Regions from separate parts of the Pseudomonas sp. NY15372 genome, predicted to be linked through region 3. Evidence: predicted binding sites of a transcription regulator. Region 3 holds the regulator's gene; each other region holds the start of a gene.
The links. The regulator FliA, encoded in region 3, starts transcription of late flagellar genes. The targets are predictions, from matches to a motif close to CTAAAGTTTNNNNNNNNNNNGCCGNTAA.
Positions count from the first base shown of each region.

Region 1 (10,021 bases), on a different contig from region 3:
TCCCCATGGCTTCGCCCATTCGGACCGACATGGAGGTCTACCGGTTCTGACCGGACACAAAAAAGCCCGCAGCGATGCGGGCTTTTTTTGGCTTATACATGACCCCTGTAGGAGCGGCCTTGTGCCGCGATCGGGCGCGAAGCGGCCGTAAACCAGGCGTCTCGTTGGCATAGGTACATTGGATTCACAGGGTTTGGGGCCGCTTTGCGGCCCATCGCGGCGCAAGGCCGCTCCTACAGGAGGGCCGCGCTGGAGGATGTTCCTGTCAGGCCCGGCGTTCGTGCATCCGTGCCAGCTGGCGTTCGAGCATGGAGGGATAGGGCTCCATCAGGCGCTCGACGCAGCAGGCGCCTTCGGGGCTGGCGATCGGGCGGATGCGGGCACGCTGGCGGATCAGGGTGTCGTCGCTGATCTTGCGTTCCACCAGCAGCAGGTTGCGGCTGTGTTGGGAGAGCGCCAGGGCGTCCTGGGCCTTTTCCGCCATCAGCAGGTCGACCTGCTCTAGGCCTTGCAGGTCATCACCCAGGGTCAGGCCCAGTTGCAGCTGCAGGGTGATGCCGCTGTCGGCCACCTCGATCTGCAGGGCATGGCCCAGGGCGCGCAGCAGCTCGCCGCAGCAGATGGCGTTGGTCAGGTAGTCTTCGCCACAGTTGCGGCTATGGAACAGCAACAGCGTGCTGCCATCCTTGAGCGTGTGGGTTTCGCCTTCGTACAGCGAAGCCGCCTGCTCCAGGCAGTCGCGGTAGCGTTCCAGCAGTTCGGTCAGGCGGGTGCGTGGCAGGCGGCGCAGTTGCTCCTGGGAGCCCAGTTGCACAGCCAGCACTGCGCTGTACTGCGGTTCGTCCGACTCGACCGCCGCCGCTTTGGCCGGGCTCTGCTCGGTGTCGATCAGGTCGGCGAAGGCATCGTCGTCTTCGTCATCGGTGGTCGTGGCCTTGGCTTTCGCCAGCGGCTTGGGCGCGGCGGCGTGTTCATCCACCTCGTCCACATCGAAATCGTCCTCTTCCACTTCCTCAGGCTCCGGCGGTGGCGGGGCGAGGCGGTTGTGCAACTGGCGGGCCAGATCGCCGATCTCGTCCTGGCGGTCGGTGCCAGGGGTGTAGTGGTGCGGGTCGCGCAGCCACACACGCAGCTGCAGCAGCGGCGTGGAAATGTGGCGCCCCAGGCGCAGGCTCAGGGCCAACGCCAAGGCCAGCAGGATTGCACCCAGGATGCCCATGCTCTGCAGGCTGATGGTCATCGGCTGGCGGAACTGGGTCATGTCCAGGCTGATGCGCAACTGCCCGGCGGTCACGTCCTGGAAAGTGATCTTGGTCTGGTAGAGCCCTTCGGCTTCGCCCAGCAGGCTGTTCTTCGGCCGCTGGCCGGCTTCGGCGAGGATGCGGTTGTCCACGCTGTAGATCGCCGCATGGGCCACCAGCGGGTTCTTCACCAGGTTGCCCAACAGCACATTGAGGCTGAGGATGTCGTTGGACACCAGCAGCTCGGTCGCCGAAGTGGCGGTCTGGATGGTCAGGCTCTGGCCGAGGGCGTCTGCCTGTTCGTGCATGGCCTGCCGGAACTGCAGGCCCATGACGCAGGCATAGATCACCAGCGCCAGGGCCACCAGGAATATATTGGTGCTGGCGATGCGCAGGGCCAGGGGAACGCGACGCTGGCTGAGGGCTCGGAAGATCATCACGAAGAAATTATCAGGTTTGACGGGCGTGGGCCGGTTCACAGAGCGCGGCTCTTTATGGCGAAAAAGGTGTTGCGCAGTATAGCGAGCCGTGTTTTGTCGGCAAAGTATCGATGGTGCCCGATCATCACGGAAAATCGGTAGAATGCGCATTTTTCATCGAAGTCGGAGCCCGGTCTTGCGCGAAATCGTCCTGATCAACATCACTGGTGAAGACCGTCCAGGTCTTACCGCGGCCCTTACCGGCGTCCTGGTCCAGGGCGGTGTGAGCATTCTCGACATCGGCCTGGCAGTGATGCACGGTACCTTGTCCTTCGGCATCCTGGTCGACATTCCGGACAACGAAGTGGCCACCAACCTGCTGCAGAGCGTACAGGCCAAGGCCCACGAGCTGAACCTGCAGGCCCGCTACACGCCGATTTCCGAGGCCGACTACCAACATTGGGCCGACAGCCAGGGCGAGGCGCGCCATATCGTCACCCTGCTCAGCCGCAAGGTGACGCCCGAGCAGCTGCAGCGGGTGAGCGCGGTGATCAGCCAGTACGGCCTGACCATCGAGCGCATCGAGCGCCTGTCCTCGCGCGTGGCGCTGGATGCTCCGGTCGAGAAGAGCAAGGCCAGCCTCGAGATTTCCGTGCGTGGCGAACCGAGCGACGCCCAGGCCCTGCGCGCCGACTTCTTCGCCTTGGCCGAGGCGCTGGACATCGACATCGCCTTCCAGAAAGACGACCTGTTCCGCCGCAATCGCCGCCTGGCGGTATTCGACATGGATTCGACGCTGATCGAGGCCGAGGTGATCGATGAGCTGGCAAAGGCTGCCGGGGTGGGCGAGCAGGTGGCAGCGATCACCGAGCGCGCCATGCGTGGCGAGCTGGATTTCCGTGCCAGCTTCAAGGAGCGCATGGCCCTGCTCAAGGGGTTGGACGTTGGTGTGCTGGATGAGATCGGCACTTCCCTGCGCCTGACCGAGGGGGCCGAGCACCTGTTCGCCGAACTCAAGCGCCTGGGCTACAAGACGGCCATCCTCTCCGGTGGTTTCTCTTATTTCGCCAAGCAGGTGCAGGCGCGCCTGGGCATCGACTATGTATTCGCCAACGAGCTGGAAGTGGTCGACGGCAAGGTGACCGGCGTTGCGGTCGAGCCGATCGTCGATGCCCAACGCAAGGCCGAGCTGCTGCAGCAGTTGGCTGGCGAAGAGGGCTTGCAGCTGGAGCAGACCATCGCCGTGGGCGATGGCGCCAACGACCTGCCGATGCTGTCCCTGGCCGGCCTGGGCGTGGCGTTCCGTGCCAAGCCGCTGGTGCGCCAGTCGGCCAAGCAGGCGATTTCGACCCTGGGGCTGGACGGTGTGCTGTATCTGCTGGGCATGCGCGATCGCGACGCCCGTAGCTGAAGGTTCGGCGGGAGGGCTTCGGCGATTTGAAATCGAGCGCGCGGCGCTCGATTTCACGGGCGCCGAAACCCTCGCGCCAAGCACTTAGCCCTGGGCAGGTTGCGCCAGCAACTCACCCATGCGCACCGCCGAACCTGCGCCCAGGCTCTCGGCCCACTTCACCTGCTCGGGCCCGAACAGGACGATGGCAGTCGATCCCAGCTTGAAGCGGCCCAGTTCCGCGCCTTTTTCCAGGTGGATCGGTGCACGGCTGCCTTCGTCGTAGCGGAAGGTCTTCACTTCACGCTTGGGTGGTGTGACCAGGCCGGCCCACACCGTTTCGATCGACGCGACGATCATCGCCCCGACCAGCACCACAGCCATCGGCCCGCGTTCGGTATCGAACAGGCACACCACCCGCTCGTTACGAGCGAACAGCTCGGGCACGTTCTCGGCGGTGGTCTGGTTGACCGAGAACAACCGCCCCGGCACATAGACCATTTCGCGCAGGGTACCGGCCAGCGGCATGTGCACGCGGTGGTAGTCCTTGGGCGACAGGTAGATGGTAGCGAACTCCCCGCCCATGAACGGCGCAGCCATCAGCGGGTCGCCGCCCAGCAGCTCCAGGGCGCTGAAGCTGTGGCCCTTGGCCTGGAAGATGCGGCCATGCTCGATCGGGCCGAGCTGGCTGACTGCACCGTCGGCCGGGCAGAGGATGGCCCCCGGGGTTTCGTCCAGCGGGCGTGCGCCTGGCTTGAGGGCGCGAGTGAAGAAGGCGTTGAAGTGCTCGTAGGCGGTCAGGTCCTCGACCAGCGCCTCGGACATGTTCACCTGGTAGCGCTTGGCGAACCAGGCGGTGAAGGCATTCTTGAACCAGCGCGCGCGGCATTCGGCGACGCAGCCGGCCAGCCGCGACAGCAGGTGGTGCGGCAGCAGGTACTGGCTGATGATGAACAAGCGGGATTTCATTGGGTTTCCTTGGGAATTCAAACTTCTACAGGCGTGTCCGGGTGGTTGCCCCATTCGCCCCAGGAGCCGGCGTAGGCCTTGACCCGCGGGTAGCCCAGGGCCTTGGCCACCAGGTAGGTGAAGCCGGAACGGTGGTGGGTCTGGCAGTGGGTGATCACTTCCTTGTCCGGGGTGATGCCCAATTGTTGGAGGATCTCTGGCATGTCCTGGCGGATGCGTAGGTGGTCGTTCAGATCCATGCCGGCGGTCCACTCGAAGTTGACCGCGCCAGGGATATGCCCACCCTTGGCCGCCAGCACCTTCTCGCCGCGGTACTCGCCTGGGCTGCGGGCGTCCCAGATGGCCAGGTCGGCAGCGCCCAGGCGGCTTTGCACATACTCGCGGGTGGCGGTGGGCTCCGGGTGCACTTGCAGGCTGACCGGGCCGCCGACGTTGGCGGGTACATCGGTGGAGAGCTTGTCTGCCGGCCAGGCCTGGATGCCACCGTTGAGGTAGTGGTAGCCCTTGTGCCCGATGACATCGAGCAGCCAGATGAAGCGCCCGGCCCAGCCGCCGCCCTCATCGTCGTACACCACGTAGACCGCATCGTCGCGGTGGCCGAGCTCGCCGAAGAGCTTTTCCAGATCGGCGCGGGCCGGCAGCAGGCCTGGCGCGGGGGGCTGGCCCAGCTGGGTGCGCTTGGGGTCGACGAAACGCGCTCCGGGGACGTGCCCGCTGCCATAGCGGTTGGCGCTGGTCAGGTCGACCAGGATCAGCTGTGGCGAACCCAGGCGCGGCAGCAGGTCGGCCGGTTCGATCACCAGGGGCAAGCCGGAAAAGTCAGTCATCCACGGTCTCCAGGGTGGAATTGAGGGAGCGATTGTAGCGCAAGGCTCAGGCGTTGCGGTTGGCAAAGGCGGCCAGGGCGCGCTCGGTGCATTGCGCGGTCTTGCCGAAGGCTTGCACGCTGACGTCGGCAAGGGGTTTGCCGCCCTGGTCGGCGATCACCAGCATCACCACTTGGCCATTGACCGCCAGCGAACGCAACAGCACATGCTCGCTGCCGATAGCCGCCCACAGCTGGGCTGGCAGCAAGGCCGAGAACCGGGCATGGTTGTCTGGAGTCAGGCGCAGTTGTGCCGTCTGGGTCATCAGGCGCTGCAGCAACTTGCTGCCCGCCAGTGGCAGCACCAGGGCTGCGGCTTCCTTCGGCAGGCCGGCGGTCTGTTGCACGCGCAGGGATTCGGTGCCTTTGTCCAGGGTCAGCAGGATCACCCGTTGCATGCCGCAGGCCAGCAGGGCGTCGCGGGCCAGAGTGCACAGGTGCAGGCTTGTGCCGAACGGGCTGGGCTGGGCCAGCAGTTCGCCACAGAGCGTGCGCCAATGCGCCAAGTCCTGGCTGGTGGGCGGTGGCGGCTCGAGCATGTCCGGGTGCGGCCGGCGTTGCTGCCAGGGCCAGATCAGCGCCTCGGCAGGGTGGAACAGGGCATGACGGGCATGGTGGCGGGCGCTGGCGGCGGCTTGCTGGTGGACCTGTTGTTGCACATCGTCGAGTGATGTCTGCAGGTACAGGGCGGTCAGCAGTTGCCAGCGCAGCAGGTGCGGGTTGTCCCAGCCCACCTGGGCGGCCAGCGCCAGGCCGTTGGCCAGCAGCACGGTATTGGCCGGCTGGTTGAACCAGCGGCGCAATCCGGGTTCGTCGTCCAGGCGTTGCTGCTGGGTGAGGCTGTCCTGCTCACGGGCGATAGCCAGCACCTGGGCCAGTTGCTCGCGTTCGTCGAGCAGCAGGCGATAGCCCTGGGTCACCCATTCCGGCAGGCGCCAGTGTTCGGCAACGGCCTGGCACAGCTGCATGATGCGCACGCCGAACAGTGCGTGCTCGACTTCGGCGGCGTCCTCACCTTTGTGGATGACCCGCAGCTCCCAGGTATCGAGCAGCTTGGGAAAGGCCTGGGCCATGGGCCACAGCGGCGACAGGAACAGCAGGCTGCCCCAGTGGATCTCCTGCCACAGCCGCGCCAGGCGGCTGGCGAACAGGCCGCTGGCCTGTTGCGTGGCGTGCTGGCTGATCAGCAGGAACTGGCGCAGTACCGGGGGGATGTCCTGGCCCGGCACCGCGGGCAGGCGTGCCAGCAGGCTGGCGCTGCGCGCCAGGCCCAGACGGTTGAGGGCGATTTCCAGGCTTTCGGCGGGCTCGGCCTGGCTGGCGTTGGCCGGGTGGTTGGCTTCGCGCATCACCGACAGCACCAAGGCGGGGCTGTCTTGCATCAGTTCGGCGATGTCTCGCAACGAGCGGCGGCTGTCGTTGATGGCCGACAACACCCGGTCATGGCTCTCCTTGGGCACCGGTAGGCGGATGCCGTCGAGCAGCTTAACCCAGGCATCGAGCGTACGCGGAATCTGGCTTTGCACCTTAGCGTCCATTGGCATTTTGACATCAGTCCAAACTGGCTTTTCGTTATTTGTGGCTATAGTCTGGCGCAGTTCTGCCGATAAGTAGAAGAAGAGTTTCAAAGCTCCCGTCCTTCATCCCGACCACGACAGCAAGTGCCCTGAACCTATGGCTAAAATTATCGGCATCATCGTCGTATTCGCGAGCGTGCTCGGCGGATACGTACTTTCCCACGGCAAGATCGCGGCATTGATCCAGCCGTTCGAAGTGCTGATCATCGGCGGTGCGGCCTTCGGTGCGTTCCTTCAGGCCAACCCCGGTCACATGACCATGCATGTGATCAAGAAGTCGCTGAAGATGTTCGGCACCCGTTTCACCCACACCTTCTACCTGGAGGTGCTGGGCCTGGTCTACGAGATCCTCAACAAGAGCCGTCGCGAAGGCATGATGGCCATCGAGGGCGACATCGAAGAGCCTGCAGCCAGCCCGATCTTCGCCAAGTACCCGGCCGTGCTGGGCGACGAGCGCATGACGGCGTTCATCTGCGACTACCTGCGCATCATGTCCACCGGCAACATGGCGCCCCATGAGCTCGAAGGGCTGTTCGACATGGAGCTGCTGAACATGAAGGAAGAGCTCGAGCACCCTTCCCATGCGGTGACCGGCATTGCCGACGGTATGCCAGGGTTCGGTATCGTTGCGGCGGTACTGGGGATCGTGGTCACGATGGCTTCGCTGGGCGACGGTGACCAGAAATCCATCGGCCTGCACGTAGGTGCGGCACTGGTGGGGACCTTCTTCGGTATTCTCGCTGCCTATGGTTTCTTCGGCCCGCTGGCCAATGCCCTGCGTCATGATGCCAAGGAAGAGCTCAATGTGTACGAAGCCATCAAGGCTTCGTTGGTGGCCTCAGCTTCCGGTATGCCGCCATCGCTGGCGGTGGAATTTGGACGCAAGGTGTTGTACCCCAAGCACCGCCCCAGCTTCGCCGAGCTGGAACAAGCGGTCCGCGGTCGCTAAGCCATGGAAAACAACCAGCCCATCATCGTCAAACGCGTCAAACGCTTTGGCGACGGCCACCATGGCGGTGCCTGGAAGATCGCCTTCGCCGACTTCGCCACGGCGATGATGGCGTTCTTCCTGGTGCTCTGGCTGCTGTCCACGGCAACGCCCGAGCAGAAGATCGCCATCGCCGGCTACTTCAAGGACCCGATCGGCTTCTCAGAGAGCGGCACACCCTACGTCATCGACCTGGGCGGCTCGCCGCAGCTGGCGCCGGAGAAGACCATCAACCCCGAGGAAAAGTCCGAGCCGACGCCGAACACCAGCATCCAGCTGGACAAGGACCAAGTCGAGACTTTGGCCGACCAGGTCGAGCGGGAGCGCCTGGAGCTGTTGCTGCAGGAACTGCAGAACAAGGTCGAGGAAAACCCCCAGCTGCAGAAGTTCAAGGACCAGATCCTGTTCGAGATCACCCAGGACGGCCTGCGTATCCAGATCATGGATGCCGAGAACCGGCCGATGTTCGACCTGGGCAGCGCGCGCCTGCAGCCTTATTTCGAAGACATCCTGTTGGCCATGGCCGACACCATCAAGGCAGTACCGAACAAGATCAGCATCAGTGGCCATACCGATGCCAAGCCTTACGCCGGTACCGGCGAGTTCGGCAACTGGGAGCTGTCCGCCAGCCGCGCTAACGCAGCGCGCCGGGCGTTGGTGGCCGGCGGGTACCCGGACGACCAGGTGGCGCGGGTGGTCGGTTATGCCTCGTCGTCGCTGTTCGACCGCAAGGACCCGTTCAACCCGGTCAACCGCCGCATCGATATCATCGTCCTGACCAAGAAGGCACAGCGTGACATCGAGGGCGAGCAGAGCGCGCCCCCGGCGCCGACACCCGCCGAGCCGGCCCCGCCGGGCGCCGCGGCACCGGCAGCGCCTGCCGAGGGCGACAGTGCCCAGGCGCCGATGCAGCCGCGGGAGCTGCGCCAGAAGCTGAACATCTTCGAGGATGGCGTGCTGAAGATGGACGACGCCCAGGAGTGATGTCCGTGGCGGCCCATCGCGGGACAAGCCCGCTCCCACAGAGACAGCACTGGCCGCTTGTTCTCTGTGCGACAGCGCAGCCCAAAGGGCTGGGTTATCTCCCACAAGGCCCCGGATGGCCGCGCAACACCTTGAGCGGCCTTGCGCCGCGATGGGCCGCAAAGCGGCCCCATTCACTGGATCAATAGCTGTCCTGCGGCAAGCTGGCGATGATCGAGCGGTAGCTGTTCATCCGCTGCGGCGTGACGCGCCCATCTTCCAAGGCCTGGAGCAAGGCACACCCAGGCTCCCGGGCATGCTTGCAATCGCGGAAGCGGCAGTGGCCGATCAGGTCGCGAAACTCGATGAACCCGGCTTCGACGTCATCACGGCTGACATGGCCCAGGCCGAATTCCCGGATGCCCGGCGAGTCGATCAGGTCGCCGCCATTGGGGAAGTGATAGAGGCGCGCGGTGGTGGTGGTGTGCGTGCCCTGGCCGGACCACTCGGACAGGTCGCCTACACGGGTCTGTACCTCGGGCAGCAGGCTGTTGACCAGCGACGACTTGCCCACGCCCGACTGGCCGACGAACACGCTGATATGCGTATCGAGCATCTGCTGAAGGCGTTGCATGCCATCGCCTTGGTGGGCCGAAACCTCCAGCAGTGGGTAGCCGAGGTCGCGGTACACCGCCAGCAGGGCCTCGATGGTCGGGCCGTTGTGCTCGTTGATCAGGTCGGCCTTGTTCAACAGCAGCAACGGGCGGATGCCCGCGTGCTCGGCGGCCACCAGGTAGCGGTCGATCAGGTTGGCCTGGGGCTCGGGCGCCGGGGCGAAGACGATGACGATCAAATCGACATTGGCCGCCACTGGCTTGAGCTGGCCATGGTTGTTCGGGCGGCACAGCTCGGCGGTGCGTGGCATCTGCGCGACGATCACGCCGTTGCCTTGGTTGCCAGCACGCCACACCACGCGGTCACCGGTGACCAGCGCCGGCAGGTTGGCCCGCAAATGGCACCGGAACACCTGGCCCGCCGCTTCGCCATCCTGGGCCTCGACCTCCACCTGCACGCCGAAATGGGCGATCACCAACCCCAGCTGTTCAGGGCCAAGGTCGCCACCCTCCAGTTCCTGCAGGGCATGTTGTTCGCGTTTGGCGGCGCGAGCGGCGCGCTCGCCCTGGATTTTTTCGATGCGCCAGTTCTGGCGGCGGTTGAGCTGGCGTTTGGCCATGAATGTTCCGTATCGGCGGGGCAGGAAGAAAACGGCTGGCAGTTTAGCACGGCCCGGCGCGGACACTTCCGCTGGCGTTTGCGGCACGAAGGCCCGCGCCTAGTGTCCTGTCTCGGAAATAAGCTGTTCACTTTGGGCGGCGTCTTGGGCGCTCGGCCGGCGTTGCCACTCCTCGCCATAGCCCTGCTATGACTCGTCGCGGCGCCTTGGCCGAACACCCAAGCCACTCGCCAAAAGAGAACGTATTTCCGAGACAGGACACTAGGCTAATATGACGGCCTATTCGAGGAGTCCCTTCATGCAGAACCCACAGAACCTGATCTGGATCGATCTGGAAATGACCGGCCTGGATCCGGACAACGACGTCATCATCGA
Region 1 covers NZ_JBLUPY010000002.1:256,354-266,374, forward strand. The annotation lists gene ACNFG0_RS02755 (PqiC family protein) at 1-50, shown strand, start outside; gene ACNFG0_RS02760 (histidine kinase) at 266-1,720, opposite strand; gene serB (phosphoserine phosphatase SerB) at 1,857-3,071, shown strand; gene asd (archaetidylserine decarboxylase) at 3,156-4,019, opposite strand; gene ACNFG0_RS02775 (rhodanese-like domain-containing protein) at 4,037-4,846, opposite strand; gene ACNFG0_RS02780 (HDOD domain-containing protein) at 4,893-6,428, opposite strand; gene motA (flagellar motor stator protein MotA) at 6,559-7,410, shown strand; gene motB (flagellar motor protein MotB) at 7,414-8,433, shown strand; gene rsgA (small ribosomal subunit biogenesis GTPase RsgA) at 8,615-9,646, opposite strand; gene orn (oligoribonuclease) at 9,945-10,021, shown strand, end outside.
Region 1: the regulator FliA is predicted to act here: its motif matches at 6,467-6,494, upstream of motA (flagellar motor stator protein MotA).

Region 2 (10,021 bases), on a different contig from region 3:
CACCGCCGAAGAAGCCGCTGGCTTCGTCATACAGGTTGGACACGCTCTGGGCTGGTTCCGAGTCGTCCTTGAGCGATTCACCATAGGACGACCCCGTTGCTCCCGCGGCCCCGCCGGAGGCGGCGATGGCCTGGTTGTTGCGTGGCTGCGAGGCGGGGGAGCGGGTCAGGCGCTTGGGTGGGGGTGCGACGGGTTGTTCTTCAACTTGGCGGACCCGTTGCTCCAGCACCATCAAGGCTTGCTGCTGGGCTTCGTAACGTTCCTTCAATGCGGCCAGTTCGGCTTTCAGGGCCTCGACCTGCGGATCGGCGGCAGCATAGAGCAGGGTGGAAGGCACCAGGGTGCCCAGACAGACAACTGCTTTCAACGACATGAATCGATGCATAAGTTAGCCGTCCCTACGAATACTACGATGGTGAGACGAAGCGTAGATCAATAGCCGGTGATTCGAAGGCCCTTGAGTTGATCGAGATTGCAGTTCAATGCGCCGGCCGACGGCAGGTTGTCGCGCAGCACCACATTGAGCTGGGTCAGGTTGCTGACAGCGTTGTTGCCTCCGAGCAGCGTCGTGGTTTGCAGCAGGCCGCCATCGGACAGGCGCTGTAGGCTCGAGCCTTGGTTGTTGTTGGCCTGGATGGCCATCTGGATCCCCTTGCCGGTGTTCGACACACTCAGGGTGCCGGCATTGTTGCTGCTGGTCAGGGTCTTGCCCGACGCCAGCACTTGGCCTTGCGGCGTGGTGGCAGGCCCTTTGCCGCCTTCGCTGACATTGATCGCGACATCGTTGTAGGCGCTGTTGTTGTCACCGGCCGCGCGGACCGACTGAGTCACGCCCTGGGTATTGCCCAGGCCGCCACCGCCGGTGACCACGCCATGGCCTTGGCCTGGAGCGATGCCGCCGCCGTTCTTGCCGGTCATGGAGACGTAGAACTGCGGCTTGAAGCTGTTGTGCTGCACCTGCATCGTCGTGGTCGCGCCGATGCGGTCACCGGCGGCGTTCTGCCAGGTGCTGCTCATGACCACGCCGAAACTGATGATCCGCCCTGGCATCACATAACGCCCACGCAGTTGCGCCAACTCTTGGTCCTTGACCTCGATGGGCTTGAACGTCTGCGCCTGGGTCGGGAGGCTGGCAGCCAGGCATGCCGCTACCAGCCAGGTGATTGTCTTCATCGCTGCTCCCCGGAGCTCCGTGCCCCTTTGTAATCACTAGAAGAAGTCGCTCTGGATGAACCCGAATTCCATCAGTTGGGCATCGTCCACCGGGTAGAACCCATTGATGCGGTTCTTGGCGGTCACCGGGGCCGGTGGGTCGAGCAAGGCGTTAGCCTTGTCGTAGCCGGGGCCGATGACGGCGAAGATGATGCCGTTCCAACCTTTGACGAAATCGTCGAACTTGTAGCGTTTGTGGCCCAGCACCGGGTCGCCGATGTACACCCAGCCCCGGTTGATGCGCTGGAGCACGACGAAGTGCTTGTAGCCACGGATGTCCATCAGCACCACCACCGGGATGCTCACCCGATGCAGGCTGTCGGCTTCGACCCGGTAGCCCCGGGCACGCATGCCGATGCTTTCCACGTAGCGCTTCATGTCGAGCATGGAAAAGCCCTGGACCTTGACTGTGTCCGGGTCGGCCTGGGCGAGCATGCCTTCGATGACCTGGCTTTCATCCACATCGAGCCAATAGGCCTGCTTGAGGATGGTGGCCAGTGCGGCGGCGCCGCAGCTGAAATCGGTCTTCTGCTGCACCAGGTCGGCGAAGCGACGCTCGCGGATGCTCTGTACTGGCTTGTACACCAAGGTGCCGCCCGGCATCGCCGCGATCGGCATCTGCGTGGCCTCGACCAGGCCGGCCAGGAACATGAGTGCGGCAAGCAGGACTGCGCGCATGGCCTTCTCCCCCGACGCGAAACAGGAAAGGGGCCCCGAAGGGCCCCGATTGGCTGTGTTACAGGCCGGTGCAGGCTCTGCAACCTGCGGCGATGGACAGCGAGTTGCTCTGCTGGTTGCCCGAACCTGCCGAGACGTTGGCGCCCACGTTGCCCGACACACCGTTGAGCGAGTTGCTCATGGTGGCGGTGTTGGTCACAGGGTTTTTCCAGCCGTTGGGGGTCAGTACCTGGTAGGTAGCGACACCGGCCAGGCCGAAGCTGCCTTCTTCGTGGAACTTCAGAGGGTCCTTGTCGGTTTTGCCCTTGTCATGGCCATGGCCGTGGCCGTAGCCTTTTTCGTCTTCCACATAACCCCAGCCATCGCCTTTGTACTGGCCGTAGGCCTTGAAGCTGGCGTGCAGGGTTTCCTTGTCCATCTTGCGGTCGGCGTTGTTTTCGACGTTCAGGCCGGTAGTGGCTTGAGTCGCGGTGGAAGCGGCCATGGCTACGCGGCCTCCCGATACCGCGATCGCCAGGTTGTTTTTCTGCTGGTTGAAGTCGCCGGCGGTGACGTTGACACCGATGTTGCCAGAGCTGCCGTTGGCCGAGTCGACCAGGTTGGCGGTGTTGCTGGTGGAGAAGTTCTTGACGGCGTTGCCCGCGTTGACCTGAGTGGCGGTCGAAATGGCCATGGCGCTGCCGAAGATGAAGCGTTCGTCGGCGGTGGCGATGGCGGCCACGTTGTCCTGTTGGTTGCCGTCGCCGGCAGCCACGTTGGCGCCCAAGTTGCCGTTGGAGCGGTTGGCCGAATCTTCCATCGCCGCGTCGTTTTCGGTCGCTTCGTTACGCACGGTGTTGCCGGTGTTGACCTGGGTATCGGTCACCGTGGCGGCCGCACCCGCGCTGACCAGCAATTGCAGCAGGACGTTGTCGTGGTTGTTGTGGTGGCCGTGATGGCCGTTGTTGTGCCGGTTATCAGCTTGTGCAGCAACTGCCATGACCGCTGCGAGGGCGAAGACCAGAGGCTTGAGTGCCATTTTAGGTTTCATGGTGTTTCTCCACTTTTTCTCGTTGTTAAGTGTTGTGTTGAAGACACTTGTGGGTCAGTCAGCGACCCGTACGCTCAGGGTGTTGCCCATTCGGTTGCCCACCCCGGCGCTCTGATTCAACTGGATCACGCCTCGGCTGCCGGTGAAGGCCTGGTCACTGGTCGTGACCTGGCGACTGCCGGGAGCGCGGTCCGTTGCCTCGGAGCCATTGGCCAGCGAGACGTTCTGCTGGCTGAGAATGCTGTCGTCGATGCTTTGCGGGACGGCACTGATGCCGATCCGTACTGCGTTTGCCTGCTGCGTGGCGGCGCCGGCGGACTGGTTGATGCCGAGCAGGCCGTTGCCGTTGCTGAAAGCGTTGCCGTGGATGCTGGCGCGGCTGTCCCGGGCCGGGTCGGCAAGAAAGTCGTTGCGCTGGTGTACCTCGGTGGTGGCCTTGGCGTTGGTGCCGATGGCCATGGCCCGGACGTTGGCCTGTTGTTGGGCGTCGCCTGCGGCCTGGTTGATGCCGAGATTGCCCTGGTAGGTACGGCCGCTGGCGTCGAGGGTGGCGTTGTCCACCACTGGCGAGCCGGCCAAGGCTTGGCTGCCGTACAGTGCCAGGCACAGCAGGGAGAGCTTGAATGCGCGCATGTCATTGGCCCCGGGTGAGGATCTGCAGCGGCGCCAGGCCGCGCTGGACGTTCTGGTTGACCGTGTTGGAGATGTTGTTGCCACCTCCGGCACCTGCACCCGAGCCGCCCGCCATACCGGGCAGCCGGGACTGCACGGTATCCAGGCCGCGCAAGCTGCCTGAATGATCGGTGGTGAGCATGCGATTGACCGTGGAGCCGCTGGCGATGCGTGCGAAGTCGCCATCGGTCAGTTCGTTGGTCTGGGCTTTTATCCGGGCCGACTCGTTGGTATTGACGGTGGTCGGGTAGGGGTCGGGCGTACCGGTTCTGCGGGCGGCTTGGCGGGCCTGGACATCGCGGGTCAGGACGATGATCCCGTTGCCCTCGGCGCTGGCGGGAAGGGGAAGGGCTGCGGCGGTTAGACAACCCAGGACGAGCAGTGCATACAGTGCCTTGTTGTTGTTCCCCACGGCGATGCTCCCTTCTCTGTGTGCTGGCCCTTCAGCGTTGACAGAGGTAGAGCGAAAGTCGTGCCGCTTTTGATTTTCGTCGTGGAATCAACAGGTTGGATGGTTAATGAGAGCGTTTGGCGTTTTTCTGTTTCAAGGTTGATACAGAAAAGCCATCCATCGCTGCGCAAGCCCTGAAAACCCATGCGTCGCGGGATTACGGCAGCGGCTGTATCACCGCTGAAACAGTTTCCCCAGGTCTGTGGCAAAGCCCCCAACAATGGGGGGCCGAGCCGCCTGTGCAGTTACAAAAAATTAACACTCGGTGGCGCAAGCTGGCACTTGGCCGTCAAGCAAGCGTGCCACCGCTGCCAGGGCCTGGGCCTGGCGGGTGGGCCAGTCGCCTTCGAGTACTTGAAACGGCTTTTGGTGAGCGCGCAGCCAGCTCAGGCTGTCGTCGAAGAATCTTTGTCGCTCTTCCAGGCGGGGTTGGCAGCGTTGGCCGTCACCGACCCAGCCGACACCTTGTGGGCTGAGCAATAGGTGCAGGTCATAGTGGCGTTCGAGCAAGGCCTGCTCGAGCCAGGTGGGGCAATCTGCGAACAGTACCCGGCTCCAGAGGATGTTGCTGAGCAGGTGGGTGTCGAGTATCAACAGCTCCGGAGCCTGCTGCCGGCTCTGGTCCTCCCAGGCAAGCTGGCCGCGTGCGATAGCGGGGATATCGGCGTAGCAGGTGTCGCGCTGTTCCTGCTCGATGAAATAACGGACGTACTCACCGACGACCACGCCACCGAAATGCGCCTGGATTTCGCCGCTGAGCCAACTTTTGCCGCTGGACTCCGGCCCACACAGCACCAAGACCTTCATGCCGGGGCCAATGCCGGGTCACGGCGCCATTGCAGCCAGCCACGCACGGCGATCAGGGTGAACAGCGCGTAGAGCGCCGCGGTGAGATAAAGGCCCTTGTAGAGGAACAACCCAACGAAGACGACGTCCAGCACCACCCAAAGTGCCCAGCACTGCACGCGCTTTTGCGCCATCCACACCTGCGCCACCAGGCTGAAGCCGGTCAGGGCCGCATCGAGCCAGGGTTGTGCCGCGTCGGTCCAGTGCGCCATGGCGGCGCCCAGGCCAAGGCTCGCCAGCAGGCCCACGCCCAGGCCGGTGAACACGTGCCCGGTCGCCAGGCTGGAAACCTGGCGTGCGTCTTCCACATGGTCAGGGCGGGTCCACTGCCACCAGCCGTATAGCTGCAGCACGGCGTAGACCAGTTGCAGGAGCATGTCGGAATACAACTTCACTTCGTAGAAGATCCAGCTGTAGAGCAGCACCATCACCAGGCCGATCGGCCAGCACCAGGGGTTCTGCTTGACCGTGAGCCACACGGCGATGACGCCGAGTACGGCGGCGAAGAGTTCGAGGCCGGACATCGGCGATCCTTGGGCAAAGGTTGAGGGCGCGATTGTAGCCTGTAGGGCAGGGAAGCTGTAGGGGTACCTCCAGGCGTTGTGGTTAAACTGGCGGGGCTTGCCCCGCGATTGGGCCGGCCCTGGTAGCGCAATTAAATGGCAAGGGCGGCGCCGGCTACGAGCGAGCGGTACGGTCACACCCGGAACTGGTGCAGCAGCTGCTCCAACTCCTCGCTCAACCGCGCCAGGGAGGCGCCGGCGTCGCTGGATTGGCGCGCCGCGTCGGCGGTTTGTTGCGACAGGCCGGCGGTCTCCAGCACGTTGCGATTGATCTCTTCTACCACATGGGCCTGCTGCAGCGTGGCGCTGGCGATCGAGGCATTGAGGGCGGTGAGGTTGTGCAGCGCCTGGCTGATGGCATCCAGGCTGGTACCCGCCTCGCGGGCCTGTTCGACGGTCTGGCGCGAGGCTTCGCTGCTGGTGCCAATGGCCCTGACCGCCGCCTCAGACTGGCCTTGCAGGTGCTCGATCATGGCCTGGATCTCGGCGGTCGACTGTGCAGTGCGCTGGGCCAGCAGCCGCACCTCGTCGGCAACCACGGCAAACCCGCGGCCCTGTTCGCCGGCGCGGGCCGCCTCGATGGCGGCGTTGAGCGCGAGCAGGTTGGTCTGCTCGGCAATCGAGCGGATCACTTCCAGTACGCCGCCGATCCGCGTGCTGTGCCCGGCCAGCTCGCCGATCACCTGCACGGCTTGGTCGATGGTGCTGGACAGTCGGTCGATCTGCTGCAGGCTGCCATGGATCGCCTGCTGGCCATGGTCGACCTGGCGCTGCGCCGCCTGCATTTCGCTGGCGGCCTGCTCGGCGGTCTTGGCCACGTCCTGCACGGCATAGGTGACTTCGTTGACCGCCGTGGCCACCTGGTCCATCTGCAACGATTGCTGGGCACTGCGCGCCTGGGCCTGGCCTGCGTTGTCGCCCACATGCCCGGCCGATCGGGCCAGGGCATGGGCTGCGCCCTGTAGTTGGCCGACTACGCCTTGCAGCTTGCCGTTGAAACGGTTGAAATGCTCGCCCAGGCGGGTGACCTCGTCACGCCCATGGGTATCCAGACGGCGGGTGAGGTCGCTCTCGCCGCTGGCGATGGTGGCCATGGCCTGCACCGCCTCCTGCAATGGACGGGCGATGCTGCGGGCGATCAGCACGACCAATAGCGCCATCAACAGGGCGATGCCAAGCCCCACCAGGGAGGCATCGCGCACCTGGCGCGTGAACTCGGCCTGCACGTCATCGACATACACGCCCGAACCGATGATCCAGCCCCAGGGCTTGAACAGCTGGATGTAGGACGTCTTGGCCACCGGCTCGCTGGCGCCGGGCTTGGGCCAGCGGTAGTCCACCGGGCCTGCGCCCTGGCTGCGCGCCAGGCTTGCCATCTCGTTGAACACGGCGAAACCGTCGGGGTCACGGATGCCGGAAAGGTCCTGGCCGTCGAGCTTGGGGTTGGTCGGGTGCATGACCATTCTGGGCGCCAGGTCATTGATCCAGAAGTAGTCGTCCTTGTCGTAACGCAGGCTGCGCACAGTCTGCAGGGCCTGCTGCTGGGCAGCCTCGCGAGTGAGCGTACCGGCTGCCTCCAGGCCTTGGTAGTAAGCCAGCACGCCGGCGGCAGTCTGCACTACGTGCCGGGTCTTCTCGGCCTTGGCCTGATACAGGTCGCCATGGAGCTGGCGCAGCATCAGCAGGGCGAAGGCCACCAGCATGCCCACCGAGACCAGCAGGATCAGCGACAGGCGCCGGCTGATCGACATCGACCTCAAGGTCTTCATCAAAGGTACTCCCCGTTGTTCTTGTTATCAGGTGCATCCAAGCATGCCGGGGCCGATGCGGCACAGTCGACCAAGGGCTAAGTGCCGGGCCAGACCTTTCGTGTCGCATCTGACGCGAGCCATCGACAGGCTGCTCTGATAGGATCTCGGCCGCGCAAGATGAAACCTTTAGGTATCTGGGCCTTTTCCGCTGGCATTGGCCCCGTCGTGGCTGTAAAACGGCCGGGCCTTCGCGGCAACCATATGTAAATCAAGAACAAGGGGCCTGTACGCAGCAGCGCCTCATCGGGGGAACAATGGATTTTTGGAGTGCCTTTCAGGCAATCATCTTAGGGATCGTCGAAGGTTTGACGGAGTTTCTGCCCATCTCCAGCACCGGGCACCAGATCATCGTCGCCGATCTGATCGACTTCGGTGGCGAGCGAGCCATGGCCTTCAACATCATCATCCAGCTCGGCGCGATTCTCGCCGTGGTTTGGGAGTTCCGGCGCAAGATCTTCGACGTGGTGCTGGGGCTGTCCAGCCAGCCGACGGCGCGCCGATTCACGGCTAACCTGCTGATCGCCTTCTTCCCGGCGGTGATCCTGGGCGTGCTGTTCGCCGACCTGATTCACGAATACCTGTTCAACCCGGTCACCGTGGCGGCAGCTTTGGTGGTGGGTGGGGTGATCATGCTGTGGGCTGAGCGTCGCGAGCACCGCATCGAGGTCGATCACGTCGATGACATGCGCTGGAGCCATGCCCTGAAGATCGGTTTCGTGCAGTGTCTGGCGATGATCCCTGGCACCTCGCGCTCCGGCTCTACCATCATCGGTGGCCTGCTGTTCGGTCTGTCGCGTAAGGCAGCGACCGAATTCTCGTTCTTCCTGGCCATGCCGACCATGGTGGGGGCGGCAGTATACTCGGGCTACAAATACCGCGACCTGTTCCAGCCGGGCGACCTGCCGGTGTTCGCGATCGGTTTCGTGGTGTCGTTCATCTTCGCCATGATCGCCGTGCGGGGCCTGCTCAAGTTCATCGCCAACCACAGCTATGCGGCCTTTGCCTGGTATCGCATCGTCTTCGGCCTGTTGATCCTGGCGACCTGGCAGTTCGGCTGGGTCAACTGGGCCACGGCACACGGCTGATATGGCACGCACCCAGACCGCGCCTCGCCGTGGCGGCGAACGCACTCAGGAGGGCGTTCGCAACCTGGGCCTAAAGCTGCTGGTACTTGCCGGACTGTGCCTGCTGCCGCTGGCAGGGGCGGTGCATATGGCCTGGAGCGGGCAGTCCTGGCTGCCCCTGGCGTTGTACCCGGCGGTGAGCCTGGTTAGCCTGATGTTGTATTGGCAAGACAAGCAACAAGCCCGGACCGGAGCCTGGCGCACGCCGGAAAAGGTGCTGCATGCCAGCGAGCTGTGTGGCGGTTGGCCAGGCGCGTTGCTGGCCCAGCAGCTGTTCCGGCATAAGACGCGCAAGGTGTCGTATCAGCTGACATTCTCGGGCATCGTGGCGGTGCACCAGGTGTTCTGGGTTGACCACTTGCTGTTGGGTGGGCGCTGGATGGGTGGGGTGCTGGGCGGCCTCTGAGAGGTAGCACGGGCAGGCCCAATCCGCGAGGCAAGTCGCCCCCAATGACCGACCGGCCTTTGCCTTTGCCTTTGCTTCTGCTTGCGATGCGCGATGGTCCAGGCGCCGCCAAACGCGACGTCAGGAGGCCGGATGCAGGAGCCAGCGGCTTTTGCCTACTTTTGCCCAAGAGCAAAAGTAGGTCGCCGTAAAGGCGAAAAGGTGAGTGAGCGCCGCCATGGCGAATGGATATTTCGCTATTTCAATGCAGTCGATAAATTGTTGGTTTTGACGTAAGCGCAAAGTCCATTTGCGATGGCGACGCTTATTCACCTTTCCGCCCTTACGGCGGGTCACTTTTTGTCAAACGCGACAAAAAGTAACCAAAAAACGCTGGCTCCTGCATCCGGCCCCTGCGCTGCGCTCCGGGGTTCCCTCGCTCCAGCCTTGCTCCGGCGGGGCGCGGCGAAGGGCCATCCATGGCCCTGCGCCGCTTGCCAGGCATCCATGCCTGGCACCCACCTGCGCAAGGCTTCCACTCGGCCTCCTGACGTCGCGTTTGGCGGCGCCTGGGCTATCGCGTATCACAAGCAAAGGCAACAGAAGGGCTGCTTGGTAGGATCATGTCACTGTGCTGTTGTGATCAGAATCTTGGCTGCCTTTGCCTTAATGATTGGGGCCGCTACGCGCCCCATCGCGGCACAGGCCGCTCCTACAGGATCACGCAAACCTTGCCTCTGGCGGGTTGCCTGTGGGAGCGGGCTTGCCCCGCGATGGGCTGCGTAGCAGCCCCGATGAAATGTCCCAAAATTAACCGACTGGCCTTTGCCTTTGCCTTTGCCTTTGCTTGCGATGCGCGATAGTCCAGGCGCCGCCAAACGCGACGTCAGGAGGCCGAGTGGAGGCATTACGGAGGTGGGTGCCGGGCATGGATGCCCGGCAAGCGGCGCAGGGCCATGGATGGCCCTTCGCCGCGTCCCACCGGGAGTAATGCCGGAGCGAGGGAACCCCGGAGCGAAGCGCAGGGGCCGGATGCAGGAGCCAGCGGCTTTTGCCTACTTTTGCCCAAGAGCAAAAGTAGGTCGCCGTAAAGGCGAAAAGGTGAGTGAGCGCCGCCATGGCGAATGGATGTTTCGCCATTTTCAATGCAGTCGATTTTTTGAAACTGCTGGTTTTGACATAAGCGGAAAGTCCATTTGCGATGGCGACGCTGAGTCACCTTTGCGCCCTTACGGCGGGTCACTTTTTG
Region 2 covers NZ_JBLUPY010000005.1:62,880-72,900, forward strand. The annotation lists gene ACNFG0_RS05825 (hypothetical protein) at 1-385, opposite strand, end outside; gene ACNFG0_RS05830 (hypothetical protein) at 433-1,173, opposite strand; gene ACNFG0_RS05835 (C39 family peptidase) at 1,210-1,890, opposite strand; gene ACNFG0_RS05840 (heme utilization protein) at 1,949-2,920, opposite strand; gene ACNFG0_RS05845 (adhesin) at 2,975-3,553, opposite strand; gene ACNFG0_RS05850 (hypothetical protein) at 3,555-4,004, opposite strand; gene ACNFG0_RS05855 (AAA family ATPase) at 4,299-4,850, opposite strand; gene pnuC (nicotinamide riboside transporter PnuC) at 4,847-5,413, opposite strand; gene ACNFG0_RS05865 (methyl-accepting chemotaxis protein) at 5,587-7,221, opposite strand; gene ACNFG0_RS05870 (undecaprenyl-diphosphate phosphatase) at 7,518-8,348, shown strand; gene ACNFG0_RS05875 (DUF1294 domain-containing protein) at 8,350-8,793, shown strand; gene ACNFG0_RS05880 (hypothetical protein) at 8,914-9,105, opposite strand.
Region 2: the regulator FliA is predicted to act here: its motif matches at 7,365-7,392, upstream of ACNFG0_RS05865 (methyl-accepting chemotaxis protein).

Region 3 (10,021 bases):
ACCTTGTCGCCATAGGACTTGGCCGCCGAGCCGAAGGTAATGTCTACGCACGGCTTGTAGTTCAGGCGTTCGTCACCCGGCAGAATCTTCACCGTGCCACGGCCGTCGACCATCATCTGCTTGCCACCTGGGGCCAGCAAGGCCAGGCCCGGGCGCAGCACATCGCCGTCCTCGGCCTCCTTGACGCTGATCTTGCACAGCTTGTCCAGGCGCTCGGCGAAGGCCTTGGTGAACGCCGCCGGCATGTGCTGGATGAGCACGATCGGCGCAGGGAAGCTGGCCGGCAGCTGGGTGAGCACCCGTTGCAGCGCCACCGGGCCGCCGGTGGAAGTACCGATGGCCACCAGCTTGTAGGGCTTGCGCTTGGGCGCGGGTGAGTGGCTGGTGCCAGCCGCGCTGCGCGTCACCGGGGCAGCCGGTACGGCACTGCGGGCCGGCGCAGCGCTACCCAGGCTGCTGGCCGGGGCTTGGCTGGCCGGTGCAGGCGCTGGCGTCGGGATGGCCGTGGCATAGCCGCCGAAACGGCGGTTGCTGCGGGAAATGGTGTGGACCTTCTCGCACAGCAACTGCCTGACCTTATCCGGGTTGCGCGAGATGTCCTCGAAGTTCTTCGGCAGGTAGTCCACCGCGCCGGCGTCCAGTGCGTCAAGGGTGACCCGGGCGCCTTCGTGGGTCAGCGAGGAGAACATCAATACCGGGGTCGGGCAGCGCTGCATGATGTGCCGCACTGCGGTGATGCCATCCATCATGGGCATTTCGTAGTCCATGGTGATGACATCCGGTCGCAGCGCCAGCGCCTGGTCGATCGCTTCCTTGCCGTTGGTCGCAGTGCCGACGACTTGGATCGTCGGGTCGGCCGAGAGAATTTCCGAGACGCGGCGGCGGAAGAAACCGGAATCATCCACCACCAGGACCTTGACTGCCATAAACACTCCATTAGGCGGCGCCACCGCCAGGGTGCGCCACCGAAATCAATAACGCCGCGCGGCGTAACGCTTGAGCATGCTCGGTACGTCGAGGATCAACGCGATGCGACCGTCGCCGGTGATGGTCGCGCCGGACATGCCCGGGGTGCCCTGCAGCATCTTGCCCAGCGGTTTGATCACCACTTCCTCCTGCCCCACCAACTGATCGACGACGAAGCCGATGCGCTGGGTGCCGACCGAGAGGATCACCACATGGCCCTCACGCTGCTCCTCGTGCACCTGGTCCTGAACCAGCCAGCGCTTGAGGTAGAACAGCGGCAGCGCCTTGTCGCGCACGATCACGACCTCCTGGCCGTCGACCACGTTGGTGCGCGACAGGTCCAGGTGGAAGATCTCGTTGACGTTGACCAGCGGGAAGGCGAACGCCTGGTTGCCCAGCATCACCATCAGGGTCGGCATGATCGCCAGCGTCAGCGGCACCTTGATGACGATCTTCGAGCCCTGGCCCTTGGCCGAGAAGATGTTGATCGAACCGTTGAGCTGGGCGATCTTGGTCTTGACCACGTCCATGCCCACGCCGCGACCGGACACGTCGGAGATCTCGGTCTTGGTGGAGAAGCCGGGGGCGAAGATCAGGTTGTAGCAGTCCGACTCGCTCAGGCGCTCGGCGGCGTCCTTGTCCATCAGGCCCTTTTCCACCGCCTTGGCACGCAGCACGTTCGGGTCCATGCCCTTGCCGTCGTCGGAAATCGACAACAGGATGTGGTCACCCTCCTGCTCGGCGGACAACACCACATGGCCGGTGCGCGCCTTGCCAGAGGCTTCGCGCTCGTCGGGCATCTCGATGCCATGGTCGACGGCGTTGCGCACCAAGTGCACCAGTGGGTCGGCCAAGGCTTCGACGAGGTTCTTGTCCAGGTCGGTCTCTTCGCCGACCAGCTCCAGGTTGATTTCCTTCTTGAGCTGGCGGGCCAGGTCGCGGACCAGACGCGGGAAGCGGCCGAAGACCTTCTTGATCGGCTGCATGCGGGTCTTCATGACTGCGGTCTGCAGATCGGCGGTGACCACGTCGAGGTTGGACACAGCCTTGGACATGGCCTCGTCGCCGCTGTTCAGGCCCAGGCGCACCAGGCGGTTACGCACCAGCACCAGCTCGCCGACCATGTTCATGATCTCGTCCAGGCGCGCGGTGTCGACCCGCACGGTGGTTTCCGCCTCGCTGACCACCGGCTTGTCGGCCGCCGGGGCCGCGGCACGGGTCGGGGCAGTGGGCTTGGCGGCGGCAGGTTTCGCGGCCGGGGCCGACTCAGGCTTGGCAGCCGGTTTGCTGTCGGCCTTGGTCGGTGCGGCGCTGGCCACAGCGGCAGGTGCGTCAGGCGCCTGGGTGGCCAGCGCATCGCTGGAGAATTTGCCCTTGCCGTGCAGTTGGTCCAACAGGGCTTCGAATTCATGATCGGTGATGTGCTCGCCGCCCGCCTCGGCGGGTGCTGCCGGGGCGCCAGACGCGCTCGCAGACGCCAGCGCATCGGCGGCGAAGGTGCCTTTGCCGTGCAGTTGATCGAGCAGCGCTTCGAATTCGTCGTCGGTGATTTCGTCGGATGCCGCAGGCGCCGAAGTACTGCTCGCCGGGGTGGCGGCCACGACTTCAGGGGAGAACTGGCCCTTGCCATGCAGTTGGTCGAGCAGCGATTCGAATTCGGCGTCGCTGATCTCGTCACCCTCGCCGCCCACGACCTCACCCTGCATCTGCTCGGCGGCCTCTGCCTGGGCCTTGACCGCGTCGAGGGAATCGAGCAACTGCTCGAATTCGCTGTCGGTGATGTCCGGCTCGGCCGCTGGCGCTTCGGCCACGGCCGCCACCGGCGCCTCGACGACGGGCGCGGCGCTGTCGGCACCGGCAGGCTCAGCCAGGCGCGACAAGGCCGCCAGCAGCTCTGGCGTGGCCGGGGTGATGTCGCTGCGCTCGCGCACCTGGCCGAACATGCTGTTGACCGTGTCCAGCGCTTCGAGGACCACGTCCATCAGTTCCGCATCGACCCGGCGCTCACCTTTGCGCAGGATGTCGAACACGTTCTCGGCGATATGACAGCACTCCACCAGCTCGTTGAGCTGAAGGAAACCGGCGCCCCCTTTTACAGTGTGAAAACCACGGAAGATCGCGTTGAGCAAGTCGGCATCTTCGGGTCGGCTTTCCAGCTCGACCAGCTGCTCGGACAATTGCTCGAGGATTTCGCCGGCCTCTACCAGGAAATCCTGGAGGATTTCTTCATCGGCGCCGAAGCTCATTGAACGTGCTCCTTAAAAACCCAGGCTGGACAGCAAATCGTCGACGTCGTCCTGACCGGACACGACATCTTCACGCTTATCGGCATGAATCTGCGGACCTTCACCCCGAGTCGGATGTTTTTCTTGATCTTTTTCAGCGCGCAGTTGCTGGTGGTCGTGTTCGATACCGGCAAAACGGTCCACCTGGCTGGCCATCAGCACCAGCTTGAGCAGGTTGCTTTCCACCTCGGTGACCAGCGCGGTCACGCGCTTGATCACCTGGCCGGTCAGGTCCTGATAGTCCTGCGCCAGGAGGATATCGTTGAGGTGGCCGGCGACCTTGCGATTACCCTCGGCACTGTGCGTCAGGAAACTGTCGACGCGCTTGACCAGCTCGCGAAACTCGGGCGCTGCGACTTCGCGGCGCATGAAGCGCTGCCAGTCGGCACTCAGGCTCTGGGCCTCGGCCACCAGGTCGTTGAGCACCGGGGTGCCGGCCTCGACCAGGTCCATCGTCCGGTTGGCCGCGCCCTCGGTCAGCTTGACCACATAGGACAGGCGTTCAGTGGCGTCGGTGATCTGCGAGACTTCCTCGGCCTGCGGCATGCGCGGGTCGATCTGGAAGCTGACGATTGCACTGTGCAGCTCGCGGGTGAGCTTGCCGACTTCCTGGTACAGGCCACGGTCGCGGGTCTGGTTCAGCTGGTGAATCAGCTGCACCGCCTCGCCGAACCGGCCGCGCTCGAGGCTCTCGACCAGTTCCTGGGCATGCTTCTTCAGGGTCGTCTCGAACTCCCCGAGCGATGTATTCATTTGCTCCATGGCGCCCCCTGACGTGACTCAGCCGTTGACGCGTTCGAAGATCTTCTCGATCTTTTCCTTGAGCACCTGGGCCGTGAAAGGCTTGACCACGTAGCCGTTGACCCCGGCCTGGGCGGCTTCGATGATCTGGTCACGCTTGGCTTCGGCGGTGACCATCAGCACTGGCATGCCCTTGAGACGGTCGTGGGCGCGGACCTTGCGCAGCAGGTCGATGCCGGACATGCCAGGCATGTTCCAGTCGGTCACGAGGAAGTCGTAATGGCCGTTTTCCAGCATCGGCAGCGCCGTGGTGCCGTCGTCGGCTTCTTCGGTGTTGGTGAAGCCCAGGTCACGCAACAGGTTCTTGATGATCCGCCGCATCGTCGAGAAGTCGTCAACGATGAGGATTTTCATGTCTTTGTTCAATTAGACCTCCAAGCAGTCTTTAACGCGCCCGGCCCCCCGAGCGCGCATTCAATCAATTCGGTACAACGTACAACGACTGCGGCGAACCCTGGCTCAACGCGCGCGCCATTCTCCCAGGCGGCTGCGCAGGCGCGCCGCGCACTGGCTATGCAGCTGGCTGACGCGCGACTCGCTGACCCCAAGCACCTCACCGATTTCCTTGAGGTTCAGCTCCTCGTCGTAGTACAGCGCCAGGACCAGGCGTTCGCGCTCCGGCAGGTTGGCGATCGCCTCGGCCAGGGCGGCCTGGAAGCGCTCGTCCTCCAGGTCCCGCGCCGGCTCCTGCTGGCCGCTGGCGCCATCCTCGTGCAGCCCTTCGTGTTCGCCGTCCTGCAATAGGTCGTCGAAGCTGAACAGGCGACTGCCCAGGGTGTCGTTCAAGATCCCGTAATAATCATCGAGACTCAATTGGAGTTCGGCAGCAACTTCATGATCTTTAGCGTCACGACCGGTTCTGGCTTCAACGGCACGGATCGCATCGCTGACCATGCGGGTATTGCGGTGCACCGAACGCGGCGCCCAATCCCCCTTGCGCACCTCGTCGAGCATGGCGCCACGGATGCGGATGCCGGCGTAGGTCTCGAAGCTGGCGCCCTTGCTGGCGTCGTACTTGTTGGCCACTTCCAGCAGGCCGATCATGCCCGCCTGGATCAGGTCCTCGACCTGCACGTTGGCCGGCAAGCGTGCCAGCAGGTGATAGGCGATGCGCTTGACCAGCGGGGCATAACGCTCGACCAGTTCATACTGGGCATCGCGCGCCGCCCTGCTGTACATCTTGTAACCACTTGCATTCATAGTACCGGCCCTGCACTGGTGGGTTGCACCAGGCGCTCGACGAAGAACTCAAGGTGCCCGCGCGGGTTGGCAGGCAGCGGCCAGCTGTCGACCTTCTGCGCGATGGCCTTGAAGGCCAATGCACACTTGGACCGAGGGAAGGCCTCATAGACCGCCCGCTGCTTCTGCACCGCCTTGCGCACGCATTCGTCGTAAGGCACGGCACCGACGTATTGTAGGGCGACGTCCAGGAACCGATCCGTGACCTTGGTCAACTTGGCAAACAGGTTGCGCCCTTCCTGCGGGCTCTGCGCCATGTTGGCCAGAACGCGGAAGCGATTCATGCCGTAGTCACGGTTGAGCAGCTTGATCAGGGCATAGGCATCGGTGATGGACGTAGGCTCGTCGCACACCACCAGCAGCACCTCCTGGGCGGCTCGGACGAAGCTGACCACCGAATCGCCGATCCCGGCGGCGGTGTCGATCACCAGCACGTCGAGGTTGTCGCCGATTTCGCTGAATGCCTGGATCAGGCCGGCATGCTGCGCCGGCGCCAGGTGCACCATGCTCTGGGTACCGGAGGCCGCCGGCACGATGCGTACGCCTGCCGGTCCCTGCAGCAGCACGTCGCGCAGTTCGCAACGCCCCTCGATGACATCGGCCAGGGTGCGCTTGGGCGAAAGGCCCAGCAATACGTCGACATTGGCCAGGCCCAGGTCGGCATCCAGCAGCATGACCCGCCGCCCCAGGTCAGCCAGGGCCAGGGACAGGTTAACTGAAACGTTGGTCTTGCCGACGCCGCCTTTGCCGCCGGTCACGGCGATCACCTGTACGGGATGCATGCTACCCATGTTTGTTCTTTACCTTGTCTCGGGGCCCAGGCCACACAAGGGGTCGAACAGCGCCCCTTTCGTGTAGGTACTTTGCGATGTCCATTCGTCAACCCGCACGTTTGCCAGGGTTGTGGTAGAGATCAGCGAACATGTCGGCCATTGCCTCCTCGCTGGGCTCGTCCTGCAACTGCACACTGACCGCGCGGCTGACCAACTGGTGCTTGCGCGGCAACTGCAGATCGTCAGGAATACGCGGCCCGTCGGTCAGATAGGCCACTGGCAATTCATGACTGATGGCAAGGCTCAGTACTTCACCGAGGCTGGCCGTTTCATCTAGCTTGGTCAGGATGCACCCGGCCAGGCCACAACGCTTGTAGCTGTGGTAGGCGGCGGTGAGCACCTGCTTCTGGCTGGTGGTCGCCAGCACCAGGTAGTTCCTGGCGGCGATGCCGCGCCCGGCGAGGGTCTCCAGCTGCATGCGCAGGGCCGGGTCGCTGGCCTGAAGACCCGCGGTATCGATCAGCACCACACGCTTGCGCAGCAGTGGCTCCAGAGCCTGGGCCAGGGACTGGCCGGGGTCGACATAGGTCACCGGCACATTGAGGATCCTGCCCAGGGTCTTGAGCTGCTCCTGGGCACCGATGCGGAAGCTGTCCATGCTCACCAGCGCCAGTTGCTGGGCGCCGTACTTGAGCACATAGCGCGCGGCGAGCTTGGCCAGGGTGGTGGTCTTGCCCATGCCGGCCGGGCCGACCATGGCGATCACCCCGCCCTCCTCGAGCGGCTCCACCTCGGGTACCTGGATCATCCGCGCCAGGTGCGCCAGGACCATGCGCCAGGCCTGGCGAGGCGCTTCGATCTCGCCGGTCAGTTCGAGCACTTCGCGGGCGATGGGGCCCGACAAACCGATGCGCTGCAGGCGGCGCCAAAGGTTGGCCTGCTGCGGCTTGTTGCCCTGCAGCTGGTTCCAGGCCAGGGATCCGAGCTGCACTTCGAGCAGTTCGCGCAGGCCCGAGAGCTCCGAGCGCATAGCATCGAACAGGCGCGGGTCGACCGGCGCGGGCGCAGGCGCGGCAGCCGGGACAGGCGCATCGACATGGGGCTCGACCAGCGGTTCGGAGGCGGTCAGCGAGAGGCCGGCAAACAATTGCCGGTTGCCCTCGTCGCCTTCGTGGCGGCTGCTCAGCTCGGCCTGTGCGGTGGCGATGCGCGACTGGGTTTTGCGCAGTTCGTCCTCGAGCTCGATGTTCGGCACACGCGGGGCCAGGGCGGACAGCTTGTAGTCCAGCGCGGCCGTCAACTCGACACCGCCGGCGATGCGCCGGTTGCCGATGATGGCGGCGTCGGCGCCCAGCTCATCGCGGACCAGCTTCATGGCCTGACGCATATCGGCGGCGAAAAAACGCTTAACTTGCATAACCCACTACCTCAGCCATTGGGGCCCACGGTGGCAACGATGGTGACTTGCTTGTTGTCAGGTATTTCCTGATACGCCAGAACATGCAAATTCGGTACAGCCAGGCGGCCGAATCGCGACAGCATGGCGCGGATCGGGCCGGCAACCAGGAGGATGGCCGGCAGGCCTTGCATTTCCTGGCGCTGAGCCGCCTCGATCAACGAGCGCTGCAGCTTCTCGGCCATGCTCGGCTCCAGGAGAACACCGTCTTCCTGGCCTTGCCCGGCCCTTTGCAGACTATTGAGCAAGATCTGTTCCAACCTTGGTTCCAAGGTAATCACAGGAAGCTCCGACTCAACGCCGACAATGCTTTGCACGATGGCGCGACACAATCCGACGCGCACTGCCGCGACCAGCGCGGCGGTATCTTGACTCTTGCCCGCATTGTTGGCGATCGCCTCGGCGATACTGCGGATGTCACGTACCGGAACCTGCTCGGACAGCAGCGCCTGCAGGACCTTGAGCAAGCCCGACAAGGAAATGACACCCGGCACCAGTTCTTCAGCAAGTTTAGGCGAACCCTTGGCCAGCACCTGCAACAATTGCTGGACCTCTTCATGGCCGATCAGTTCATGGCAGTGCTTCTGCAGGATCTGGTTGAGGTGGGTAGCCACCACGGTACTGGCATCGACCACTGTGTAGCCCAACGACTGCGCCTGGGCGCGCTGACCGACATCGATCCACACGGCCTCCAGGCCGAACGCCGGGTCGCGCGCGGCGATGCCGTTGAGCGTGCCGAACACCTGGCCGGGGTTGATGGCCAGCTCGCGGTCCGGATAGATCTCGGCTTCGGCGAGGATCACCCCCATCAGCGTCAGGCGGTAGGCACTGGGCTGCAAGTCGAGGTTGTCGCGGATGTGCACGGTAGGCATGAGGAAACCCAGGTCCTGGGACAGTTTCTTGCGCACGCCCTTGATCCGCGCCAGCAACTGCCCGCCCTGGTTGCGATCGACCAGCGGGATCAGGCGATAGCCTACTTCCAGGCCGATCATGTCGATGGGCGTCACGTCATCCCAGCCCAGCTCCTTGGTTTCCAACGCGCGCTGCGGTGAGGGCAGCAGGTCCTGCTGGCGCTGCGCTTCTTCCTGGGCCCTGAGCTTGGCCTGCTGCTGTTTGCGCCAGACCAGGTAGGCGCCACCGGCGGCCAACCCGCCAAGGCCGAGGAAGGCGACGTGGGGCATGCCCGGGACCAGGCCCATGACGATCATCAGTGCAGCCGAAACCGCCAGGGCTTTGGGCGAGTCGAACATCTGCCGATTGATCAGCTTGCCCATGTCCTCGGAACTGGAGGCACGGGTGACCATGATCGCGGCAGCGGTGGACAGCAGCAGTGATGGCAGCTGCGCCACCAAACCGTCACCGATGGTCAGCAGCGCATACACCTTGCCGGCCTCGCCTGCGGGCATGCCATGCTGCAGCATGCCGATGAGCATGCCGCCGATCAGGTTGATGAACAGGATCAACAGGCCGGCGATGGCGTCGCCACGCACGAACTTGCTGGCGCCGTCCATGGAGCCGTAGAACTCGGCTTCCTGGGCGACCTCGGCGCGGCGGGCCTTGGCCTGCCCCTGGTCGATCAGGCCGGCGTTGAGGTCGGCATCGATGGCCATCTGCTTGCCGGGCATGGCGTCGAGGGTAAAGCGCGCACTGACCTCGGAGATACGGCCGGCACCCTTGGTCACCACGACGAAGTTGATGATCATCAAAATGGCGAAGACCACGGCACCAACGACGTAGTTACCGCCGATCACCACCTCACCGAAGGCCTGGATCACCTTGCCCGCGGCCTGGTGACCTTCGTGGCCATGAAGCATGACCACGCGCGTGGAGGCGACGTTCAGCGCCAGGCGCAGCAGCGTGGCCACCAGCAGGATGGTGGGGAACGCGGCGAAGTCCAGCGGGCGCAAGGCGTAGACGCACACCAGCAGGACGACGATCGACAGGGCGATGTTGAAGGTGAAGAAGACGTCGAGCAGGAACGGAGGGATGGGCAACATCATCATTGCCATCATCACCAACAGCAACAGCGGCACGCCGATGTTGCCCCGACCGAGGCCGGCCAGGTTGTTTCGGGCGCTGTTGATGAGCTGGGTGCGATCCACCGGGAGTCCTCTATGAAGCAAAACTTTGACGCAATTGGACGGTTTGGCGGTGGCTTTGCAAGAAGCCTTCCAACTTTGGATTGAAGGCAGTTGAGATTCGTCTTGAAATAATCGGCGCCAATGAAATCCAGCGCCGCGCGGGCGGCGCTGGACGGCGCTGACGCCCTACCGCCCTATACCCTGCCGCCCCTCAGCTATCCCGCCGCAAATCAGGCGGAATCGGCAAATCAGGCTTGAGCGGTTCCGGCGCCTTGCCCTTGCCCGCCCGGTACTGGCGAATCTGGAACACATAGGCCAGCACCTGCGCCACTGCCAAGTACAGCCCCGCCGGAATCTCCTGCTCGAGCTCCGTGGAGTAGTAGATCGCCCGCGCCAAGGCCGGCGACTCGAGAATCTGCA
Region 3 covers NZ_JBLUPY010000006.1:45,660-55,680, reverse strand. The annotation lists gene ACNFG0_RS06870 (protein-glutamate methylesterase/protein-glutamine glutaminase) at 1-926, opposite strand, end outside; gene ACNFG0_RS06865 (chemotaxis protein CheA) at 972-3,212, opposite strand; gene ACNFG0_RS06860 (protein phosphatase CheZ) at 3,225-4,013, opposite strand; gene ACNFG0_RS06855 (chemotaxis response regulator CheY) at 4,032-4,406, opposite strand; gene fliA (RNA polymerase sigma factor FliA) at 4,512-5,252, opposite strand; gene fleN (flagellar synthesis regulator FleN) at 5,249-6,082, opposite strand; gene flhF (flagellar biosynthesis protein FlhF) at 6,171-7,481, opposite strand; gene flhA (flagellar biosynthesis protein FlhA) at 7,493-9,622, opposite strand; gene flhB (flagellar biosynthesis protein FlhB) at 9,813-10,021, opposite strand, start outside.